Linked DNA regions of Methylosarcina fibrata AML-C10. Each later gene encodes a partner of the first gene's protein in a complex. Links are inferred from orthologs where the notes say so. Each region holds a gene or a part of one and is shown on either strand. Other genes may lie near its edges. The genes, in order: A3OW_RS0104930 and dapF.

Region 1 (11,583 bases):
TCGGGTAATCAGCAGGGCGCTGCCGAGGTAGGCGCTGATGGCAACTAGGGCGAAAGCGGTGGCATTCATCGGATTGGTGGTCGGCTATACAGGCTAAGGATGTCTTCAAGGCTTTGCATTCAAGTCGTCAATAACCATACCAAGCAAGGATTAAAGCTTGCGAAAACATGGTTCGATAGGACGCCCAGTGCAAAGGCCTTCCAGGATATGGTAGTATATCCGATTTGAAAAGTCCTGTTGCGGCGCCTGTTTTTTATTGACGGTGACATACGTCGGAGAATCTGTTGCCAGGCCGGTCTAAGCCTTTTCGCGGGCAAATTTTCTTGGATCCAATAAAGTCATAGCTATGTTTGATAATTTAACCGACCGATTAAGTAATACGCTTAAAAAAATTAAAGGGCAGGGGCGCCTGACTGAAGACAACATTAAGGAAACCCTGCGCGAAGTGCGCGTCGCCTTGCTGGAAGCCGACGTGGCCTTGCCTGTCGTTACCGATTTTATCGATCGGGTCAAAGCAGGGGCACTGGGCCAGGAAGTACAGTCCAGTCTGACGCCGGGGCAATCGCTGATCAAGCTGGTTCAGGCCGAGTTGATCAAGGTGATGGGCGAGGCCAACGAAGGCCTCAATTTGAGGATGAACCCGCCGGCGATCATTTTGATGGCGGGGCTTCAGGGCGCCGGAAAAACCACGACGGTGGCCAAGCTCGGCCGATGGCTCAAGGAAAATCAAAAGAAAAAAGTCGGCGTGGTCAGCGCGGACGTCTATCGTCCGGCCGCGATCAAGCAACTGGAGATGCTGGCGGGTGAACTGGATCTGGAATTTTTCCCCAGCGATATTTCCCAAAAGCCGGTCGACATCGCCAATAGCGCCATCGAAGCCGCCCGGAAAAAATTCCTGGACGTCGTTATTATCGATACCGCGGGACGTCTGCATATCGACGACGAAATGATGGGTGAAATCAAGGAACTGCATGCCGCGATCCAGCCGATCGAGACGCTGTTCGTGGTCGACAGCATGACCGGTCAGGATGCGGCGGTCACGGCCAAGGCATTCAACGACGCATTGCCGTTAACCGGGGTCATTCTGACCAAGGCCGACGGCGATGCCCGCGGCGGGGCGGCGTTATCGATCCGCCACATTACCGGCAAACCCATCAAGTTCATCGGCGTCGGTGAAAAAACCAGCGCGCTGGAGCCTTTTTATCCGGATCGCCTCGCTTCCCGTATCCTCGGCATGGGGGACATGTTAAGCCTGATCGAAGAGATCGAGCAAAAAGTCGACAAGGAAAAGGCCGAAAAACTGGCTCGCAAGATCCAGAAAGGCAAAAGTTTCGATCTGGAAGATTTTCGCGAACAATTGCTGCAAATGCAGAATATGGGCGGCGTCAATACCTTGCTCGACAAATTGCCCGGCATTCATGCCGTTCCCACCGAAATGAAGAACCAGATCAACGACAAAATGCTGGCGCGTCAGATTGCCGTGATCAATTCGATGACGATGCAGGAAAGACGTTTTCCCGATTTGATCAAGGGCAACAGGAAAAAACGCATTGCCGCCGGCTGCGGGCAGGAGTTGCACGACGTCAATCGACTCTTGAAGCAATTTCTGATGATGCAGAAAATGATGAAAAAATTCAAAACCGGCAACATGGCCAATATGATGCGCGGCATCAAGAATAACGTGAGGGCTTTCCGGAGATAACCAAGACCCGGCTGTGTCGCTCCTCTCGTGACGCAGCCGGAAATCTCGGCATCAATATCAATTAGTACTTCACTTATTGCAAAAATCGCGTAAAATAGGCGGATTAAATTTTGAATTAATGTTTTCGAGGAAATTAGATGGTAACTATTCGTCTTGCCAGAAGCGGCGCAAAAAATCGTCCTTTTTACCATGTTATTGTGACGGACAGCAGAAACAGCCGCGACGGCCGCTATATTGAACGTGTCGGTTTTTTCAACCCGTTGGCGCGGGGCAAGGAAGAAAGGCTGCGTCTGGACAACGAGCGCGTCAGCTACTGGACCGCCAACGGCGCACAGCCTTCCGACCGCGTGGCAAAATTAATTAAAGACGCATTGAAGGCGGCTGCCTAAACCGATTTGACCGAAAGCCGAAACAAAACCATCGTCGTCGGCAGGATTTCCGGCGTTTTAGGGGTCAAAGGTTGGGTTAAGGTTTATTCCTATACCGATCCGAAGGAGAATATTTTTAATTATTCTCCTTGGACCTTAATAAAGAAGGGAGAAGAAGTTCGAACTTACCAAGTAGCCGACGGCAAGCTGCACGGCAAAACGGTAGTCGCACGGCTTGAAGAGGTCACCGATAGGAGTCAGGCGGAGAGTCTGATCGGCTCGGATGTTCATATCCTGAAATCTCAGTTGTCCGCCGTGGAAGAGGGGGAATATTACTGGTCCGATCTGATCGGAATGGCGGTTGAAACGGCCGAAGGTGTCCGTTTGGGATTCGTGGACAGTCTGCTGGAAACCGGCGCGAACGATGTTTTGATTGTCAAAGGCGAACGGGAGCGCGCCATACCTTTTTTACAGGGACAGACAATACTTCACGTCAGCCTCGATGCCGGGGTCATCAAGGTGGATTGGGATCCGGAGTTTTAACTGTACCGATGCGGTTTGACGTCGTCACCATTTTTCCGGAAATGATCATGTCGGCCGCTAGTTTCGGCGTGACCGGCAGAGCGATCGAGCGAGAGATCGTCAGTCTGTCGGTCTGGAATCCCAGAGACTATACGCACGACAGGCACCGGACGGTCGATGACCGGCCTTACGGAGGCGGCCCGGGCATGGTGATGAAATATCAGCCACTCCACGAGGCGGTGATGTGTGCGAAACAGGCCGGGCCGGGTTCGGCGAAAGTCATTTACTTAAGTCCTCAAGGCCGGCCGATTACTCAGGATTTATTGGCTGAAACCTGCGGCGAAGGGCAATTGATTCTGATTGCAGGGCGCTACGAAGGCATTGACGAGCGCTTTGTCGAGCTGGACTGCGATGATGAATGGTCGATCGGAGATTACGTCATCAGCGGCGGCGAACTGGCCGCCTTGATCGTTATCGATGCGATAACCCGTTTATTGCCCGGAGTGCTCGGCGATGAAGAATCCGCCCGGCAGGATTCCCATGCCGGCGGCTTGTTGGATTGCCCGCATTATACAAGGCCCGAATGCCTGTCGGGGCTTGCCGTGCCGGCGGTTCTGCTGAGCGGCAATCATGGCGAGATCGAGCGCTGGCGGGCCAAACAGGCACTCGGCAGAACCTGGCAGAGGCGTCCGGATTTGCTGGCCAAGAAAAAATTAAGCATGGAGCAGGAAACTCTGCTGAACGAATTTAAAATTGAAGTTAATTAGGGTGTGGTAATGAGCAATATAATTGATGCATTGGAAAAAGAACAACTGAAACAGGTGCCGGAATTCAATCCGGGCGATACCGTAGTGGTTCAAGTTAAAGTTAAAGAAGGCGATAGGGAAAGAATCCAGGCTTTTGAAGGGATTGTTATTGCAAAACGCAATCGCGGATTGAACTCGGCATTCACCGTAAGAAAAATTTCGCACGGAACCGGCGTTGAGCGTGTTTTTCAAACACACAGTCCGTTGATCAGCGAAATTCAAGTCAAACGCCGTGGCGACGTTCGCAGAGCCAAGTTGTATTATTTGCGTGATCTGACCGGTAAGGCTGCTCGAATCAAGGAAAAATTGTAATTTTTCAGGTCGAGATTGTGTCCGGATAAAAAAGGCGGCTTATAGCTGCCTTTTTTGTTTCCGGCAGAGCGGAAGGAGAGGCACAGGAATCCCCGGGAGTCAAAAATACCGTCCCAGCAACTGGAACGCAGCCGGTCAAATCGGATAAAATCGAGCTAATAAGCTCTGTTATTGGTTATTTTTGAGTTTATGGAAAATATAAAAGCGAAATTAGCCAGAATTGAACAGAATTCGGAAGCCATCATTTTGTTGCACGGCTTGGCCAGAACCGGGCGCAGCATGAAAAATGCCGGCAGGCTATTTTCCGAATACGGTTATCAGATTATAACGATCGATTATCCTTCGCGGCATTACGGCATCGAGAGACTGGCTCTGGATTATATCGAGGAAGGCGTACGGAAATGCGAACCGCTCCCGATCAATCGAATTCATTTCTTCACTCATTCTTTAGGCGGTATTCTGCTACGCTACTATCTGTCGCGTCAGCGGATCGATAAACTGGGCAGAGCGGTGATGCTTGCGCCGCCCAATCAAGGGAGCGAAATCGTCGACAAACTGGGTGCCTGGAAGCTGTTTAAATACTTCGGCGGGCCGGCCGGACTGCAATTGGGCACGAAAGCGGACAGCCTGCCGAATAGCCTGGGCTCGGTTCATTTTCCGGTCGGCGTCATCGCCGGCGATAAACCCGTCAATCCCTTTTTATCCCGGCTGATTTCCGGGGCTAACGACGGCAAGGTATCCGTAGAGCGGTGCCGGGTTGAAGGGATGCAGGATTTTCTCGTCGTACCGTTTTCCCATACTTTTATCATGCAGCGCGATTATATTATCGAACAGTCACTGCATTTTATTCAGCACGGCTTTTTTTGGCATGAAAAGGGGGCTGATTAGATCCAGGCGGTCCTGGTGGAACTAAGAGCGGTCATCCTGCAATTGCGCGACCTGAAGCTGCTCGTTTAACCGGGCTGTATTTTTCATTTGTTTGTAAATGCGAAAAACCTTGTCCGGATAATGCGATCGGTTATTTCCCAGACTGCCGTTATACCTTAACAGAGTCCGTCTGATATTGCCTTTGCTCAGATCCTTATATTCCGCCAGGATATGGGTACCGACCGAGATATTTTTTCTTGCGTTGTATAGGGCCCGAGTGCCGCCAATAGACTTGATTTTTTTGGGATGAGCGCTGGCCAGCACCTGCATCAGGCCTCGTGCTCCCTTCGGGCTGACCGCCTTTTCCTTGAATTTGGATTCCACTGCGATAATCGCCAGTATCAATTCCGGTTGCAGCCCCTGCTTGACGCCGTTGTTAAAAGCTTCCGACACTATGACGGACGCCTTGTTTTCAGTGACTTTGAATTGATGCTGGATGTAATTGGCCAGAGCTTTTTTTTTCTGAACATGCGCATCGGCCATTTTATGGTCGGGTTTATCGTGATCCGGAAGCGGCGGAGGAATTTCTCTGAATTCGTTATGATCGACGGTCAGGGACGAAGGCGGAACTCGAGCGGGATGCGTGAATCCGGCGCTGATCAGGAGCAGTAGAGGGATGGAGACGGTGTCGTGATATGCGCGCTTCAGCAGGAATTTAGTTCTCATGTCGACCTCATTATTGATTATTTTGGGTTTATAACAAGAGTGGTACGATGGCGCTCTTGTTTTAGACCCGTCGAACAGCGGTGGATAAAACTACCACCAGTGCCAGCCGCAGAATAATATAGATAAGAAATAAATGCTAAATGTATCGACCAGTTATCGAGGTTTTTTAAGCTTATCCTATTATTCATCCGGACGCAATATTTTGGTGCGACAGAAAAGGATGGCTTCCTGTCGGATTCGGCAGTATTCCTTGGGTATCGGAAAAAATAAACTCGGCCTCTTGGGCTTTACGGATGCGCTCATTTTTAAAAAAATATAATTTCTATATTGTTTTTCAAGGCAAAATATCGTATAAGAAGGGCCATCTACCGAATACCTTGATGCTTTTGCGGTTGAAGAGATCTTCTCCAGCCGGGAATACGCATAATCAAAAGTTGTTTATCAAAATGTCTAACATGGGGCGCTAATGAAAAAATCTAACTCCTCTTCCTTCAGTCAGCTAACCGTTCTGTCAGTGGCCGCCGGAATACTGATGGGCCTGTCGCCTGTTTCTTCCGTTCTGGCCGTATCTCCGAAAACGGTCCGAGCCTCGGTATCCAGCACGGGATCGGAAGGAAACAGCTATAGCGAAAGTCCTGCTCTTACCGCCAACGGACGCAACGTGGCGTTCGCCTCCGAAGCCAATAATCTGGTTGACGATGACGGCAACGATACGATGGATGTCTTTGTCCACGATCTTTTAACCGGCAAAACTCAACGGGTTTCCGTCGATAGCGCCGGTGTGGAAGGCAACGGCCCGAGTTTTAGTCCTGCCTTTGCTGCGGACGGAAGCTTGGTGGCGTTTGCCTCGGGTGCCGACAATCTGGTCGCAGGCGACAATAACAACACCTATGACGTTTTTGTGCGCAATCTTAAAACCGGCGTGACCAGCCGCATTTCCGTGGACAGTTCGGGTATGGAAGGCAATGGTTCGAGTTCCGGTCCGAGTTTTTCCGCCAATGGCCGGTTCGTGGCCTTTTTGTCTTATGCCAGCAATCTGGTTGCCGAAGACGGCAACGGCACCGCCGATGTTTTTGTACATGATCTTAAGACCGGCATCACCCAGCGGGCTTCCGTCGACAGCTCGGGTACGGAAGGGAACGGCTTCAGTTACGAGCCTGTTTTATCCGAAAATGGCCGGTATGTGGCCTTTTCCTCTTACGCCAGCAATCTGGTCTCCGGAGACAATAACGGCACCTACGATGTTTTCGTGCGTGACCTGGTGGCGGGAGAAACGCAACGGGTGTCGGTCGGCAATTCGGGAATTGAAGGAAATAACGAAAGTGCCGGGCCTGCAATTTCAGGCAACGGCCGTTACGTGGCGTTTCATTCAAAAGCCAGCAACCTGGTCGAAGGGGACGGCAATTACGCCATCGACGTGTTCGTGCGCGACCTCAAAAAAGGCGTTATCGAGCGTATTTCACTCGATAGTACGGGCGTTGAAGGCAACAGTACCAGCCTGTATCCCGCTATCTCCGCCAATGGCCGTTACATCGCGTTTCATTCAACCGCTACCAATTTGATTCCGGGGGATGACAATGTCACCGCGGACGTGTTCGTGCGCGACCTTAGAACCGACAGCACCGAAATGATGTCTCTCGGCGATTCGGGCGTTGAGGGCAACAGTACCAGCATCTACCCCGCCATCTCGGGCAACGGCCGCTTTGTTGCGTTCGAAACGTATGCCGACAACCTGACGGCAGACGATACGAATGAGGAAATCGATATTTTCGTACGCCGCCGTTAGGTCTTGTTTACGGCCGACTTAAAGTTGCGCCGGTAATGGTCCAAACAGTGCTCGGAGCCCTTTTATTTCACAATCGGGCTCTGTAGCGTCCTTCAAAGATCCGGCAGCAGTCCGGGAATGCCTACCCGCTGAACTTGAACGGCATTGTTGCCTTCTTCATAGGCCGGTAATTCGCCTTTCTCCTGCCACAGCCGGAATGCCAGAGAATAGGACAGAACCCGTATCGGATAGTCGCGCGGCAGAGTCTGTAAATAGGGCTGAATGCTGGTAAAATCGGACGCGCCGTATTGCTGCATGATAAAGCGCAATCCTCCGTTGGCCGGACCAATATTGTAGGCAAGCAGAGCCAGAAACAAATCGTCGTTCATCTCGGTCAGATAGTGTTTGAACGTGGCGGCGGCTATGAAAGCGTTATGCCGGGAATTTTCAAGCGACAGCTTCTCCGTCTTCAGTTTGGTTTGCGCTTCCTTGATGATCGATTTCGGCACTTGCGTGATCTGAAACAAGCCGTGCCCCCCATCGTTGCTGTTTCTCGGCATAAAAGACGATTCCGTCGCGGCGATGCCCTGCAGCAGATTGACATCGACGTCAAAGGCTCCGGCGGCTTCTTCGATGACTTTTTGAAATGCTTTCGCCCGGACGATCATTTTTTGCAATTGCGCCGAATTGTACCGGCGGTATGCAGCATAAACCTGATGGGCAATGGTGACCCGTCCGGCCTCCTGTTTGCCCCCCACCAAAGTCCGGAAGCTTCCATAAGCCATGGCAAATTCGTCCTGAACGACGAACCAACCGATCAACAAGGCAAGGCCGGCAGCCATGAGAGGCGCTAAAAATTCAGTCCGGGACTGAAGCCATTGACGAAGCTTCCACCAGCCCACCAGAAACAGTGCGGTGATCACTACCATAACCAGGATGCCGATCGCAAACGGCAATAGATTGCCGAAAAAACTGGTTCCGGAAAATCGGTTCGCCGAATAGCCCAACAGCGCGATGATCAGCGAAATGGCTGTGACTGAAAGACCCAGGATTTCGAGAGCAAGCATCAGAATTTTTTTTCTGATCTGAGCCGGTGTCGGTTTTTTCTTTGCTTTTCTGGTTTTTGCTCTCGGTTTGCGTGGCGCTCGCTTCGTCTGTTCGGGCTTATCGGCAGGTTCGATGGCCGAGAATTCCGAACTCGTCTTTTTGCGCTTGGGTTTCGGCCGGGGAGGGGCGGCTTCAGAAATGTCGGAGTCGGAATGGGCCGATTGGGTCATAAGGATAACTGTGCATTGCGGCTGGCCGGAGCGAAGCCCGGCTCGATGAAAATCTTTCCCGTACAGAACAAATCTAATTCATGAATGCTTTTTGTAAAGGTTCATTTATGAAAATGATCGGTGGGGCAGATCCCGTTGCGCAAACTGATGATGGGCCAGCCGGCTTTCCGGGCGTGAGCTTTCAATTTTTCGTCCGGATCGACCGCCACCGCATGGTCCACCCTGTTCAGCAACGGTAGGTCGTTGTGAGAATCGCTGTAAAACCAACTGTCGTTCATTGTTTCCCGGTTGTCTTCGAGCCATTGCTGCAACAGCCTGACCTTGCCTTCCTGAAAGCAGGGTTCCCCGACGAAGTTTCCGGTATACCGTCCGTCGACAAATTCGGGCGGAGTCGCCAGCAAGTGGTCAATGCCGTACAACTTGACGATGGGCTCGGTAACGAAGCGGTTGGTGGCGGTGATGACTAGCAGCGTGTCCCCTCGACTTTTATGTTTGGCAATGAGTTCACGGGCGGGCTCCAGCAGGATCGGCGTGATGATTTCCGATACGAACCGGTCTCGCCAGGCAAAGAGCTGCCGGGGGGCGTGCAGGGTTAAGGGCCGTAGCGAAAAACGCAGAAATTCGACAATATCGAGCCTGCCTTGTTTGTAATCTTCGTAAAACCGGGCGTTTGCCGCTTCATACTGATGCTTGTCCACGATGCCCTGATCGACAAGAAATTGGCCCCACAGATAGTCGCTGTCGTCTGCTATTAACGTATTGTCCAGATCAAAAATCGCTAAACTCACAATAATCCCGGTTAAAATAATAAAAAGAATAAAACTCTATGGAAACTAAAGAAAAATTATGGAACAATGAGATACTAATTTTTTTCAATCGGCCTTCTCCCGATCATTTTATCATAGACGGGATCGGGAGCGGGCAGGATACAAGATGCAGGTTTTAACATGATAGACTCTAAAGGATATCGGCCTAACGTCGGAATCATCCTTTGCAATGACGAGGGTCGCGTGTTTTGGGCAAAACGAATGGGGATGAACGCCTGGCAGTTCCCTCAAGGCGGCATAAATCATGATGAAGACCCTGAAACAGCGATGTATCGCGAATTGTGGGAGGAAACCGGGCTACAGCAACAGCATGTTCAAGTGATCGGGCGCACGCGCTATTGGCTGCGGTACAAGTTGCCCGAACGTTATATTCGTAAAAATTCGATGCCTTTGTGCATCGGCCAGAAACAGATCTGGTTTATCTTGCGGCTGGTGACGCATGAATCCAACGTGCGTTTCGACTGCTGTCCGAAGCCGGAATTCGATACCTGGCGGTGGGTGGATTACTGGGAACCGCTCAACGACGTGGTTTATTTTAAACGCAAGGTGTATCAAAGAGCGATGACCGAACTGGGCGCGCTTCTGGCCATTGATTCGGTTCCGGTGAGCGCAGCCGGCTTTCTGGCCAGGGAAAAAACAGTCTCGGAATCGTACAAGGGCGTCAAAAAACATCGTTAATCGTGATGAACATTACCTGCCGGGTTCGGATTCACGGCCGGCCGGTCTTAAATAGCCTACGCTTGTGTCCATGCTGCCGTCGGCGTACAGATCGATCATGCGGTAACCGGGGGCGGTATCGTCGATGCTGAACTCCCGGCTGGCCGGCGTAAACTGGATGCAGGTCGAAGGCGCACTGAGGATTCGGATCGATTCGAACCGGCAATCCACCGCTTGATGCACATGGCCGCAGATGACGGCCTTTACCTGAGGATATTTGGCGGCTAACGACAAAAAATCCCGGCTGTTGTCGATCATCATGGTGTCCATCCAGTCGCTGTCGATTTTCAGGCAGTGGTGGTGCACGGCGATCAGGGTCGGATGATCTGGATTTTTGCTTAAGCAATCTTCCATGAAGGCTAACTCCCGCGCCTCGAGATGCCCTCCAGGATAACCCGGTACCTGGCTGTTCAGACAGAGAATTTGCCAGTTGTTCAAAAATAAACGTGACTCGCAGCGTATGTTTCCTTCATTCAAAACTTGCTGCATGAGCCGGTAGTCGTCATGGTTGCCGGGGAGGCATACGCAGGGGACAGGAAAATCCTCAAGCATTGTTAGGATCCTTTGGTAGCCCGAAAGGCTGGGTTCCTGCATCAGATCGCCGGTAAGCAAAATCAAATCGATGGTCGTGTTTTCGGCAAAAGCCTGCTCCAATACGGCGCGAAACGTCCGGTCGGTATCGAGCCCGTAAAATTTTTCGCCGGGAGCAGGCATGATGTGCGGATCGGTCACCTGCAGAATGGAAGCAGCGCGAGCAACAGAATTCATCGGCGGACTTTTCCTCAATTCCTATTCAATGTCTCTGACCAGAATTTTCGAGTTTCTTTCCGGGTTATAAAGGATTTTTAACGGCTCGGGCAGGTGGTTGAAATCGGTCGGCTGAAATCCACGTTCGATAAACCAGTGTGCGGTCTGGGTCGATAACACATACAGTTTTTTAAGAGCCAGTTTTTTCGCTTTGCGGTAGGCATGTTCCAGCATGCGGTTGCCCCGGGCTCCGCCCCGGTAGCCGGGATGGACGGCCAGGCAGGCGATTGCCCCGAAATGACCGTGCCGATGCGCATGAAGCGCGGTACAGCCGATAATTAACCCGTCCCGTTCGATGACAATGTAATCGGCGATTTCCGTTTCGATTTTTTCTCGTGTCCGTTTGGCCAGAATGCCTTGCAGCTCCAGCGGTTTGATCAGTTCCAGGATGCCGCCGATATCGTCCAGAGTAGCCGACCGGATGTCCTCGAAAGGAGCTTCGCTGACCAATGTGCCGATGCCGTTGCGGGTGAACAATTCGAGCAATAAGGCGCCGTCGGTTCTCCGGTCGATCAAATGGATCCGGCCGACTCCTGCGTTCGAACTCTGGATCGCGGCCTTCAGCGGCAGGCTGACGGTATTCGGAAGGTCGGGATGGTGGTCGAGAAAAGAGCGGGCTTCGGCGGTGGTCATCTGTTGGATCGGCTCGCCGCTTTCGGGATAGTTGAAGCCTTGCTCGGTCAAGAAAATCAGCTTTTCGGCCTTCAACGAGATCGCGACCTGCGTGGCGACCTGTTCCGCGGACAAATTGAAAACCTCGCCGCTCGGCGAATAGCCGATTGGCGAAATCAGCACGATCGCATCCTGATCGAGCTGCCGGCTGATCGCCGCTCCGTCGATGCGGCGGACTTCGCCGGTGTGGCCGTAATCGACGCCGTCGATTACGC
Region 2 (11,619 bases), 2.7 Mb from region 1 along the record:
CTGGATCGGTGAACGCAGTTCCTTCCACCGGTTTTTCGGCTTGAACTATCCTTCCGCGGAAAACGCCGAGTTGGCTCTGCATAAGGGATTGATCGACAAATACACTTACAAACGGATAGTGGAAGCCCATCGCTACCATGCCGTGCCGCCGCAAAATACGGCGCTGGGCGGACAGATCGGCATTCACGGTCTGGGCCGGGCCGACGCAAAAATTCACAAAAGCATGAACTGGACTCACGGCTGCATCGCCATGACCAACAGCCAGATCGACCACCTAAGCCAGTGGGTGGAGCCTGGGACTTTAGTAAAAATTAAGTAGCCATGGAATTTGTTTAAGATTATGCTATAATTTCTTCAGGTGTAATGTTTTTTATAACTGTTAACAAAAGGAAAACAAGATGAAAAAAATAGTTAAATTATCGATGATTGCTCTGGTTGCAAGCCTGGCTGTTGGATGTGCAACTAACGGTGACATAGAGAACTTACAGTCACAAATTGACGGCTTGAAAACTTCGGTTGCCCAAGCTTCTTCCGATGCTGCCGCTGCTCAATCCGCCGCTAACGACGCATCAGCAAAAGCTGCTGCTGCAGAAGCTGCCGCCAACCGTGCAGCTCAATACGCGCAAGACACCAACAGCAAACTGGACAACATGTTTAAAAGATCCATGATGAAATAATTCATCATTGCTTTTCCCGCATGAAAAAGCCCGAACCGGTTTTACCGGCTCGGGCTTTTTTATTTGGGCCAAGCGTCTTCAACCGTTTACCGAAGCTTACGAAGCCGGATTTTCTCCTCCGAACAGTTCCAGCAGGCGCGGCAGAAAACTCGCCAGCTCCAGGGACATGATCGAAAAATCGACATCGAACCTCTCGGCGTCGCTTTCAGCATCCACCTCGGCGACCTGATCCTGAATCAGGTCGAGAAAACGCACCCGCTTGATTGCCAGATGCTCGTCCATCACGAAAGAAAGGCGATCCGCCCATTTCACCGCCAGTTTAATGACGAGTTTGCCCGAATCAAGATGGTTTTTGATTTCGGGGACTGCCAGATCATGGCGCTTGCAGCGGATGATGCCGCCTTCTTCTCCGGGCGAGCGCAACTCGCATTCGTCCTCGATGACGATGTCCTCCGGGGCTTGGTCATTCAGAAGCCAGCCGGTCATGACGAGGCTCGGATTTTCCACCGTGCTGAGCGGAACGGCGGGCAACGAGCCCAGACATTTGCGCAGATGACTGAGCAGATCCTCGGCGCTTTTGGCCGATGCTGCATCGACGATCAGCCAGCCGCCTTTGGGATCGATGTAAGCGTAAGTTTTGCGTGAAAACGTGAAAGCCTTGGGTAATAATTCGAAGATCAGTTCATCCTTTATCGCGGAACGCTCTTTTTTGGATAATTTATGACCCTGTTTCTCCTCGGCGTCCGAGATTTTCTCCTGAACCATCTCGTTCACTACGGCGGTGGGCAAAACTTTTTCTTCTTTTTTACCGCACAGCATCATAAAACCGTTGCTGCTGTGCACTAAAGGATTCGACGCCTTGGCTAAAGGCGGCGTCCAGCCGAAGCTGAACTCTTCGTGAGGCCCCGTGGGACGGAAAGCCAAAGCCTGCAACTTTGCTTCCAACTCATCCGGCGTTAACGTAAAAGCTTCGGTAAGACGAAAAATGCTCAGATTTTTAAACCACATGCTGTTGTTGATATCCAAATAAAAAACGGCTGTATATTATCCCAAATTTAGCGCTTTATAGTTAAAGTAATTTATGAAGAACGCCCTTTCCGACATAGAAGGTTTCCCGCCTATCGTCGCCGGCAATCCCCATCTTCTGATTCTGGGATCGATGCCCGGCATTACCTCCTTGCAAAAAAGACAATATTACGGCCACGCCCAAAACGCATTCTGGCCAATCCTCGGAGAATTGTTCGGTTTTGATTACCGTCTCGATTATTTGCTTCGAAAAAAGATATTGACCGATCAAGGGATTGCCGTCTGGGACGTGCTGCAAAGCTGCCGGAGGCAAGGCAGCCTGGACGCCAATATCGCACCGGCATCGATCCGGGTGAACGATTTTGCTCTGTTTTTTGAACAATTCCCGTCCATCCGGCAAGTATTCTTTAACGGCGGCATGGCTGCCGGCTTTTACAAAAAATACGTTCTGCCCGGATTGCCTTCTCGCTTTGACTACCTGGACTACAGACGCCTCCCTTCCACCAGTCCGGCCCATGCCTCGCTGAATTTCGGAGAAAAACTGGAGGCATGGCGAGCGATCCTGCCGTCTGTGGTAAAGTAGGACTGCAAAAGGATCAATTTGTACCACTACGATGGTTTAATACGAAATGAATGAAGAACAAGATTATTACTACGAAGAAGACGACGAAGTCGAATATTATGCAGTAAGACCGAATAAAACCCGGATCAAGAAAGAAATCGCCGCGCTGTTTGATTTGGGAGAGGAACTCTCGAAATTGTCTCCGGTCGTGCTGGATACCTTTGATCTTCCGGAGAACGTCCGCAAATCGGCGCTCGAAGTGGCAGGAATGCCGCACAAAGGAGCAAGAAAGCGATTGCTGAAATACATTGCCGGCCAGCTTCACAAGACGGAGGTCGAACCGATACTGGAAAAACTGGCGCGGATCAAAAACCAGAGCGCCCACGGCATCCGCGAGCATCATCTGGCCGAGCGCTGGCGCGACCGGCTGATTCAGGGCAATAACGACGACCTGGCCGAACTGCTCGATCAGATGCCGGCTGCGGACAGTCAGCATTTACGCCAATTGGTGCGAAATGCGCAAAAGGAAGCGGCGGCAATGAAACCGCCGAAATCCTCCCGATTGCTGTATCGTTATCTGAAAGAACTGGTGAGCGGTCAGGCTGAGGAAACGATGGAAGCGGAAGAAGGACGGGACGAGGACGAATAAGCCTGCTGCGCTCGAAGCGCATCCTGTCATCCGTCCCCTCTCGCCTTATTTATCGGGCAGCTTGAGCTCCGCCGTCTGATTCCATTCCGAAAACGGGAAAGGCAGCGTCTCGGTATTGAAGGTCAAAAACAGCATGATGTGGTAGGTGTAGATGGACAGGCCGCGGCCAAAGTTGAGAATGTGTTTGTTGGCCTTGCCGGTCAGCAGGGCGGTCGCCACCTGCAAAAATATCACGGCCCAGAGCAGCATCCTGACCAACGCGCCGATGGCGGCAAAGATCAGCATGAAGAAAATTCTTTTCCAGGTATCGATGTTGGTCAGGTTGTAGTTGATTTGTTCGTCCATAGCGTGTTCATTAGCCTCGGTTCATGATGTCGCGCAAATCGAGAGCGGAAGCGTTCGCGCGAGCGATATAAGTCGCCATGGTCAATGAATAGTTGGCAAATAGCCCGTAGCCGCTGCCGTTTAAAATCATCGGGCTCAGAATCGGCGCCATGGCGTTTTCAAGCGACTTGATCATGATATCGACCGTATTCATCGCGCGTTTATCCAGCAAAATGTCGTGAAAGTCGTATTTGATTGCTTTCAGGATATGCAGCAGGGCCCAACTGGAACCTCTGGCCTCGTAAAATACGTTGTCGATTTCCAGCCAGGGAGTCTGGGCCACGGCGGCCGCCTTGGGATTGCGGATGTTGGCCTCGGGCTCGATCACGGTCAGGCCGGGAATGATTTCGGCGCCGGCCGTGCTGGCACTGAGCCGGGTCGACAGGTTGCCCAGCCGTTTGATCACCACTTCGGTGTATTGCCAGAGATTGTCGGCGCGCGCATAAAATTGCGCCCGCTTGACCTTGCCGCCCCATTTTTGCAGACGCGACATGTATTCATGCAGCGCGTCCACGCCTTTTTGATATTCGGCTTCGGTCGAAGGCAGCGCCCAGGAATCGTTTTCGTAATAAAAATAAGGTTCGGCTACCTTCAGATCAGGATCTTCGTCCGATTGGGACTGGTCCCGGGCGAAGTGGTTTCTTAACGCCGAGGTGGCGTCGCGCAGCATCACCAGGGCGCCGTATTCGAAACTGGAAATGTTGTCGAGGAAAAAGCCGGGAGGCGCCACGTCGTTGGTGATATAGCCGCCGGATTTATGCAGGAGCACTTCGGCAATATGGGCCAGAGTATTGGTAAAGGTATAGCCCAAAGGGATATCCGTGGTCTTCGTTATCTTCGCCCGCTCCAGGGCTTCTTCCTGAATATTGAATTGCTCGGGCTCACCGCCCCACCACGCGCCCAGAATCAGGATAACGGTTAATGTCGTAACAATAAAAACGCCAAAGCCCCAAAGTACCCCTCTCGATTTGATATCCTGCAGTGTTTCGTTTGCCGCCATTTCCAGTATCCTGTATTTAAAATATTTCTGCGCAATAAGGCAGACAGCGTCTATTGATGATAGAGAATTCGCATGGTAGCAGATTTTTGATTTTTTTGCTTATGAAGCAAATGGCTACTTCGGTTTAATTTTCGCCCTTGGATGCGCTTTGTCATAAATTTCAGCAAGATGCTGAAAATCCAGGTGCGTATAGATCTGAGTAGTACTGATGCTGCTATGCCCGAGAAGTTCCTGAACCGCTCTCAAATCCTGGCTGGACTCCAATAAATGACTGGCGAATGAATGCCTTAGCATGTGCGGATGAATACGGGCCGTTATCTCTTTTTGCCGGCACCACCGGACCAGCCTCAATTGAATGCTGCGCGGGCTCAACCGGGTTCCTCGGGCGGAAACGAATAAGGCCGGGACGTCCTTCAAGGCCATCGCCTGCCGGTGCGGCAACCATTGCCCGACGGCTTTCACGGCCTGTGACCCGACCGGCAATACCCTGGATTTGCCGCCTTTACCTTCTCTGACCAGCAGCGCCCGGTCGGGCAGATCCAGATCGTCCAGGTTCAGCGCCGCCAGTTCGCCAAGACGCAAGCCGGAAGAATAGAACAATTCGAACATGGCCAGATCGCGCAGTTCCAGAATGGAATCGGCGCCGGCGTCCAAAAGGCCGACCATCTGATCCACATCCAACGTTTTCGGCAACTTTCTGGCTTGCTTCGGCGCCTTTACATGCTGCGCCGGATTGTTGTCGATCCATCCTTTCTTTAATTGAAACCGGTAAAAACTGCGAATCGCGGACAATTCGCGCTGCAGGCTTTTGCTGCCGATCCCCTGTCGGTGCCTTTGGGCAATGTGGGAACGGATGTGGCTTTGCTGAACGTCCCGCCAGTGAAGAATGGCCTTATCTCGGCAAAACCGGGCGAGCAGCTCGATATCCCGCCGGTAATTGCTTAAGGTATGCGGCGATACCCGCTTTTCGAACTTAAGCTCGGACAAAAAATCGGTCAATATCCGGCCGGCAGACTCGTCCATCGGAATTAGTTTCGGGTTAATAACGTCATGATCCGGGCGCTGACGAGTTCGCCCATCTGATTCAGGAACAGGTTGCCCATGCTGTAATGGAAGCGCCCTTCCTGTCGACTGCCGATCGCCAGTAACCCTCTGGTACCGGCCAGGCTTAAAGGAATGATGGCGCAGGATTTCACTTCCAACGCGGAACCGCCGAACAGCGCCTTGGCCTGAGCCAGCGTGGGCCGGCCGCATTTGGGCTCCTTCGAGGACAATTCTTTAGCAAACGGCTCAAGACTTTCTCTGTCCGGTCTGATGAAAAAATCTGCCGTTTCGGACTCGTCGTGAGGCTTGACGATTCGAATCGCCACAAAATCGGTCAGGAAATACTCGGACAAAATCAGGTCCAGTTTGTCGGCAACGTCGGCCAGCGACGATGCTTCGAGCAGCGTCAGAGTCAGTTTGTGCATGCGGTTCAGCGAAGCATCGTTGTCCCTTGCGATTTCAATCAGCGTATTGAGCTGATTTTCCAACTCGCGGTGCTTGTTCCTGAAGATTTCCAGTTGCTTGGAAATCAGGGAAATGGCATTACCGCTGGGATGAGGAATAATCATCGTTTCCAGTAAATGCAGATGTTCGTTGAAGAATTCGGGATGTTTCAAAAGATAATTTTCGACCTGATCCGAGGTCAGGCTCGCCGCTTGCTTAGTCGTCATGGATAATGCCTTCAAATACGCTGATTGCCGGGCCGGTCATGAACACCGGCTTGCCCCGTCCTGCCCAGGCGATTTTCAGTTCTCCGCCGGGCAATTCGACCCGGACCTCGCGGTCCAGTTGTTTCCGTTCGATGCCGATCACCGCCGCGGCGCAGGCGCCGCTTCCGCACGCCAGGGTTTCCGCGGCGCCGCGTTCAAAGACCCGAAGTTTGATGTGATTGCGGTCGATGATCTGCATGAAACCGATATTGGCCCGCTCGGGAAACAGGGGATGGCTTTCCAGAATGCGGCCGGTTTCGGCCACCGGAGCCGCCGACACGTCGGGAACCTGAATAACCGCGTGCGGATTGCCCATGGAAACCGCACCGAACGACAATTCCCGGCCGTCGATCACGACCGTATAAAAAGCCGCCTCCCGCTCGGCAAGCAGAGGAATTTCGGCGGGCGTATGGCGAGGCACGCCCATGTTGACGGTTATCAAATTGTCTTCGTCGAACCTGAGCAGCAGTTGGCCGGAATCGGTATCGACGCGAATTTCATCTTTGTCGGACAGGCGTTTGTCGCGGACGAACCGGGCAAAGCAGCGGGCGCCGTTGCCGCATTGCGCGACTTCTCCGCCGTCCGCATTGAAAATCCGGTATTTGAAGTCGGCATTGCCGCTCACCGGCTTTTCAACCAACAACAATTGATCGAAGCCGATGCCCAAGTGCCGGTCGGCCAGTTTGCGTATCCGTTCGGGAGTCAGTGCGATTTGCTGAGTCATGGCATCGATCACGACAAAGTCATTGCCGAGACCGTGCATTTTGGTAAAAGTGATCATTTATCCGAAGTATAGAGAGAATAGCTTGAGAGAATTCTAGAAAGAGTATAGACAAAAATCAGTTCCGGTTGGTGCCTTCGGTAAAGACGGCCAACCGGCCTAAGCTTACCCGGCCTCTGTCTGTTTTTCCATCACTTCATGCAGACCGATGCAATTTCGGGGCTTTCCGAAACAATAACCGTATCGGGTAAATGTTCATGATGCGGATACTGCCGTAACGAAACAGCGAACGGTTCTGTTCGTCCTGACAGTGATAATGAAGAATCGTTCGTTCGGCGGCATCCAGATAGATTTTCAGCGCACCATGCAACATGTTTCAGCTTCGCATCCAGTTCCCGATGCAAATGCAGATAATGCCGGTAATCGCTAGCCCATTCGACCAATTCCGCATCATCGGCCATCTTTCCGGCTGTGCCGATAAAAAAATTCTTTCGAATCCATGTGATGTTGACTTTCAAGGATGCTGAACCGTTTGGCGATTTCAATCAAGGTATCCAGGGAAGATGCTCAACTTTTAAATCTCAACCAATGATTCAAAAAGCAAAGTCGGGTTGCCCATGAGTTTTCCCAAGAAGCAGCCCATCGTGGGGGCAAGCAGTTTCCGGATAAAGCGGTTAGCCAAATGCCAAGTGTCGCATGACCTCACTTTTTCAATATGAAAACGATCGGCCAATTGTCCGATGACGGTTTCCAGTAAGCGTCTGCTTAATACCAGTTGGTCGACCAACGCCTTTGGCTTTAAGTCTTGCCTGTTTTTCCGTAAAGGGGTTTGCAAATCAAGGCCGTGTTGCGCCAATGCTTGCTTTAGAGAAGAACGGATATAGCTTTTGTCCCCGATCCGCCGCCCTTGCAGACCGGCGACCATTTCCGGCAGCACATCCCGCTCGTCGACATTCGCCGGGGCAAAAGCATAGCCACAGAAAATGCCTTCGAAATTGACCAGCACATGCCCTTCAAAGTCATGATATTTCTCATCCTTCGCTGCGCAATAGCTGAACTCTGCTTCGCCCTTGAAGCAACGACAGCCAGAGGCTCGAGCCTACTTGCAGATCGGCATCGGAAAGCCGTCCACCCAGTGGACCGAATCATTCATCACTCCGATTTGCCAAACGATGTGATCCTGTATGCGCCTTTTCAGTTGCTATAAATTAGCGCTTTGCTTAGCAAAGTTGGCACGCGAGCCCAAGTTAGAAAACCGGTTATGCCAGTGATTGCGAAAATAACGCCAGATGCCTTTGTCATGGTCTTTGCCCATGAATTCACCCACGAGCCCCATCGTGATGACTTCGGCATCGCTCGGCTTGAACATACCCCCCGGCTTCTTAACGGTCGGTTGACGAAAAGTCGGCAGATATCTTCTACACAGCAATAGATATAAATGATAAAGCCTTCTATTTTACAATGACCCTTCTCCTTCATAAGTTGCTTTTGGTAGAACAACTTGGGAGCCGCGGGCGGCCATGTCTTCAATTCATTTAAAGTTGAGCATCGCGTATTGTTAAGTTGAAGGTCTATGAAATAGAAATTTGCCCGGCAGGTTCCCGAAGCCAAGGTATCCAGGCATTGGTTTTTAATGAAGGCAGCCGATCTTCAGATCAACACACGTCATGCTCGGCGTTCTTGAACCAATCTATCCCGTCTCCCTTCCAACCTTCGGGATTTATTGTTTTAGCAATCCTGAAGTACAATGCAGCTCTCTAGTAATAATATTGAATCAACACTACCCAGGAGAAAACCATGGCTTTAACTGAGTCCACGATGATGCCGCTCGGCACGCGCGCCCCCGATTTCGAATTGCCCGACACGGTGACCGGCGACACTTTAAGCTTGCAACAATTGAAGGGAGAAAAAGGCACGCTGATTTTGTTCATCTGCAATCATTGCCCTTACGTGATGCACGAGGAAAAGCAGTTGATCGACATTGCCAGGACCTACGCGGCAAAAGGCGTTCGAACCGTCGCCATCAGCTCCAACGACGTCGCTCAGTATCCGGAAGATGCGCCGGACAAGATGAAAGCATTGATGGAAGACTGGGGACGGCCTTTCGCGGCCTATCTGTACGACGAGAGCCAGGCGGTCGCCAAGGCCTATCAGGCGGCCTGCACGCCCGACATTTATTTGTTTGATGCGGATCTTTTCTGCGTCTATCGGGGACGGCTGGACGATTCCATGCCGAAAAACAACATACCGCTGACGGGCAGGGATTTGCGCGAGGCGCTGGATAATTTGCTGGCCAACCGCCCGATCAACCCGGATCAGATTCCCAGTATGGGCTGTAACATCAAATGGAAGGAAGGATGAGCCGGGCGGCTCATCCTTGCTGCGAGCGCCTTAATCGATAAAGCGCCGGGTCAGATTGCCGTAGTGATCGATCCGGCGGTCGCGCAGATAAGGCCATATCTGCCGGACTCGCTCGCTTCTGGCGGCGTCGAGGCGGCAGGTCAGCAATTTGACTTCCGAGTCGTCGGCCTGGGTCAGAATTTCGCCTTGCGGGCCGGCAATGAAACTGTTGCCCCAGAATTGAATGCCGGCCGTCGAATTAGGCGCCGCTTCAAAGCCGATGCGGTTGCAGGCAACGACCGGAATGCCGTTGGCGACGGCGTGGGAACGCTGGATCGTGATCCAGGCGTTGAGCTGGCGCTGATGCTCTTCCTGGGTATCGTCCGGATCCCAGCCGATCGCGGTCGGATAAATCAAGAGATCCGCGCCGGCCAGCGCCATCAGCCGGGCGGCTTCCGGAAACCACTGGTCCCAGCACACCAGCACGCCAAGCTTGCCGATCGACGTCTCGATCGGCTTGAAGCCGATGTCGCCCGGCGTGAAATAATATTTCTCGTAAAAACCCGGGTCGTCCGGTATGTGCATTTTCCGGTATTTGCCGGCGATACGGCCGTCCCTGTCGAACACCACGGCGGTATTGTGGTAGAGGCCGGGCGCCCGTTTTTCGAAAATGGTCGAGACGATCACGATTTCCAGCTTTTTCGCGACGTTGCCCAGGATTTCCGTGGCCGGACCCGGAATCGGTTGCGCCAGGTCGAAATTGTTGTAGTCTTCGTTCTGGCAAAAGTAAGGTCCCAGATGCAATTCGGGCAATACCACCAGATCGGCCTTGGCGGCGGCCGCTTCATGGATTTTGGCGATGGAAAAATCCAGGTTGGCTTGTCGGTCGTGGTTACAGGGCTGTTGCACAGCGCTGACGATGATGTCTGGTTTCATGGGTCTGATAATGTACTTGCGAGAAAAAGGGTCATTTTATAATGATTCCGCCGAAAAAAGTACCGGAGGCTGGCGGCCGGCGCCGGATAAAAACGCTATGGCGTCTCCTGTTGCAAGGCCTGAAGCTGGCGGTCATGCCATCTGCTTAGAGTCAGCAGCGCCAAGACTGCTCCTGCCAAGGCCATGGCCATGTCGGTCTGGGTATCCCAGACGTATCCCTGGGTTCCCAAAAAGGCCTCGGCCGCTTCCTCGCTGAATAAGGCAACCAGCCATTCAATTAGTTCATAAAAAGCGCTGATTGCAAGACACACGCAGACGATCAAAAAATTCAGCCAGGAGTTACCGTTGACAGCCTTGTTCCGGACAAGAATCTCCCGGGCGACGATGGCAGGCACAAAGCCCTGGGCAAAATGGCCCAGTTTGTCGAAATTATTCCGATCCTGATGGAGCGTTTCCTTGATCCAGTCGAACAGAGGGACTTCGGCATAAGTGTAATGTCCGCCGATCATTAAAATGACGCTGTGGATCAGAATCAGGACATAGGCCAGCGAGGTCAACGGAAATCGCCGCCGGGTCGCAATGACCAGAATAACGGCGATCAGAGCGGGGGCGGTTTCGAGAAACCAGGTCGGATAATCTTTGGGCCCGATGCCCGACCAGATCAAGGTGGAAAAAAATAAAATCAGGCCTATCTTATACATGATACGGAATCCGTTAAAGCCCCAACCCAATACCGCTAAGTTAGGGAATTCTGTAGCCATGCGGTGGATGCGCTTCGCTTATCCACCCTACCGTGTTTTTTCTCTTAATTTAACCGACATGAAGGGGGCTTTCCACACCCCGAATCATGACAATCGTCTGTGGGAGGCTTTCGATTTTCACGGTAACGGCACAGGGAGACAGCCAGGCACCCCAATGAAGTAAAGTCGATAGTAAATACCTGTTCCTGTTTCAGGATAATCAAAGAGACAGGATGAGAAGGGGTTGTTTCAACTTAATTGTAGGTTAAGAGGTCTTACATTAGGTGAATGGCTCGAATAATGTAGCCCCCCGGCAGCGGTGCATCCGTTCGAAAGACGCCGTTTTATTTTAGCGACCGGCGAAGAGTTAATTTAAAGGCGCGGAAGAAATTCATTCCGGCTTTATAGAAGTGCTATTGTCTTTACGAAGCGCGCCAAAAAAACGGTTCGCTGCTCTTTATTTTTGTAATGAGAATTGTTATCATTTTAATGACTATTTTTCAGGAGACCGATTGAATGTATGTGTGCGTTTGCAAAGCGGTAACCGATCATCAGATCAGAAAAGCGATCGATAACGGCGTCAGAACCCGCCGGCAGCTTCATCATTGTCTGGGAGTCGGCGGAGAATGCGGAAAATGCAACAAACAGGTTAAGGAATTGCTTGACGGTGCGAGGCAACAGCAGTCTATAATGCAACAGTCATCCCTCCACCCGATCCTTACTGCTTGCTAGACATCTTTTTGAGGCCGCTATGAAAGGCGATAAGAAAGTCATTGAGTTTCTGAACAAGGTACTGACCAACGAACTGACCGCGATAAACCAGTATTTTT

What was found.
Region 2: the proteins of A3OW_RS0104930 (region 1) and dapF are in contact, whole or in part, in a solved structure (PDB 5YGU), measured with the Escherichia coli proteins. The link is inferred for Methylosarcina fibrata AML-C10 from one-to-one orthologs.

The regions. Positions count from the first base shown.
Region 1 is NZ_KB889965.1:1,002,954-1,014,536, reverse strand. Bases 8,176-11,071 are described here. They hold A3OW_RS0104930 (RNA pyrophosphohydrolase), read left to right. Parts: upstream 8,176-9,292; coding sequence 9,293-9,850; downstream 9,851-11,071. Other genes in these bases: argA (amino-acid N-acetyltransferase), read right to left, coding at 10,679-11,071; cpdA (3',5'-cyclic-AMP phosphodiesterase), read right to left, coding at 9,863-10,657; A3OW_RS0104935 (histidinol-phosphatase), read right to left, coding at 8,447-9,133. Also shown: A3OW_RS0104990 (cytochrome C assembly family protein), read right to left, coding at 1-69; ffh (signal recognition particle protein), read left to right, coding at 347-1,702; rpsP (30S ribosomal protein S16), read left to right, coding at 1,840-2,091; ribosome maturation factor RimM, read left to right, coding at 2,098-2,613; tRNA (guanosine(37)-N1)-methyltransferase TrmD, read left to right, coding at 2,622-3,359; rplS (50S ribosomal protein L19), read left to right, coding at 3,369-3,710; A3OW_RS0104960 (lipase family protein), read left to right, coding at 3,900-4,598; A3OW_RS0104955 (lytic transglycosylase domain-containing protein), read right to left, coding at 4,620-5,303; A3OW_RS0104945 (TolB family protein), read left to right, coding at 5,770-7,089; A3OW_RS0104940 (transglycosylase SLT domain-containing protein), read right to left, coding at 7,182-8,135; more of argA, read right to left, coding at 11,072-11,583. UniProt on the Escherichia coli protein: Master regulator of 5'-end-dependent mRNA decay.
Region 2 is NZ_KB889965.1:3,740,121-3,751,739, reverse strand. The notes cover bases 4,919-7,850. They hold dapF (diaminopimelate epimerase), read right to left. Parts: upstream 6,834-7,850; coding sequence 6,003-6,833; downstream 4,919-6,002. Other genes in these bases: A3OW_RS28350 (hypothetical protein), read right to left, coding at 6,965-7,318; A3OW_RS0117485 (DUF484 family protein), read right to left, coding at 5,327-6,013; xerC (tyrosine recombinase XerC), read right to left, coding at 4,919-5,321. Outside these bases: A3OW_RS0117525 (L,D-transpeptidase family protein), read left to right, coding at 1-319; A3OW_RS0117520 (Lpp/OprI family alanine-zipper lipoprotein), read left to right, coding at 399-677; recombination-associated protein RdgC, read right to left, coding at 774-1,685; A3OW_RS0117510 (DNA-deoxyinosine glycosylase), read left to right, coding at 1,759-2,286; ribosome biogenesis factor YjgA, read left to right, coding at 2,333-2,914; A3OW_RS0117500 (DUF4389 domain-containing protein), read right to left, coding at 2,960-3,259; A3OW_RS0117495 (DUF2333 family protein), read right to left, coding at 3,270-4,298; more of xerC, read right to left, coding at 4,413-4,918; A3OW_RS0117460 (thioredoxin family protein), read left to right, coding at 8,571-9,134; A3OW_RS0117455 (carbon-nitrogen hydrolase), read right to left, coding at 9,165-10,049; A3OW_RS0117450 (DUF2238 domain-containing protein), read right to left, coding at 10,145-10,750; A3OW_RS27325 ((2Fe-2S)-binding protein), read left to right, coding at 11,306-11,521; bfr (bacterioferritin), read left to right, coding at 11,541-11,619. UniProt on the Escherichia coli protein: Involved in the succinylase branch of the L-lysine biosynthesis and in the biosynthesis of the pentapeptide incorporated in the peptidoglycan moiety. Catalyzes the stereoinversion of LL-2,6-diaminopimelate (L,L-DAP) to meso-diaminopimelate (meso-DAP).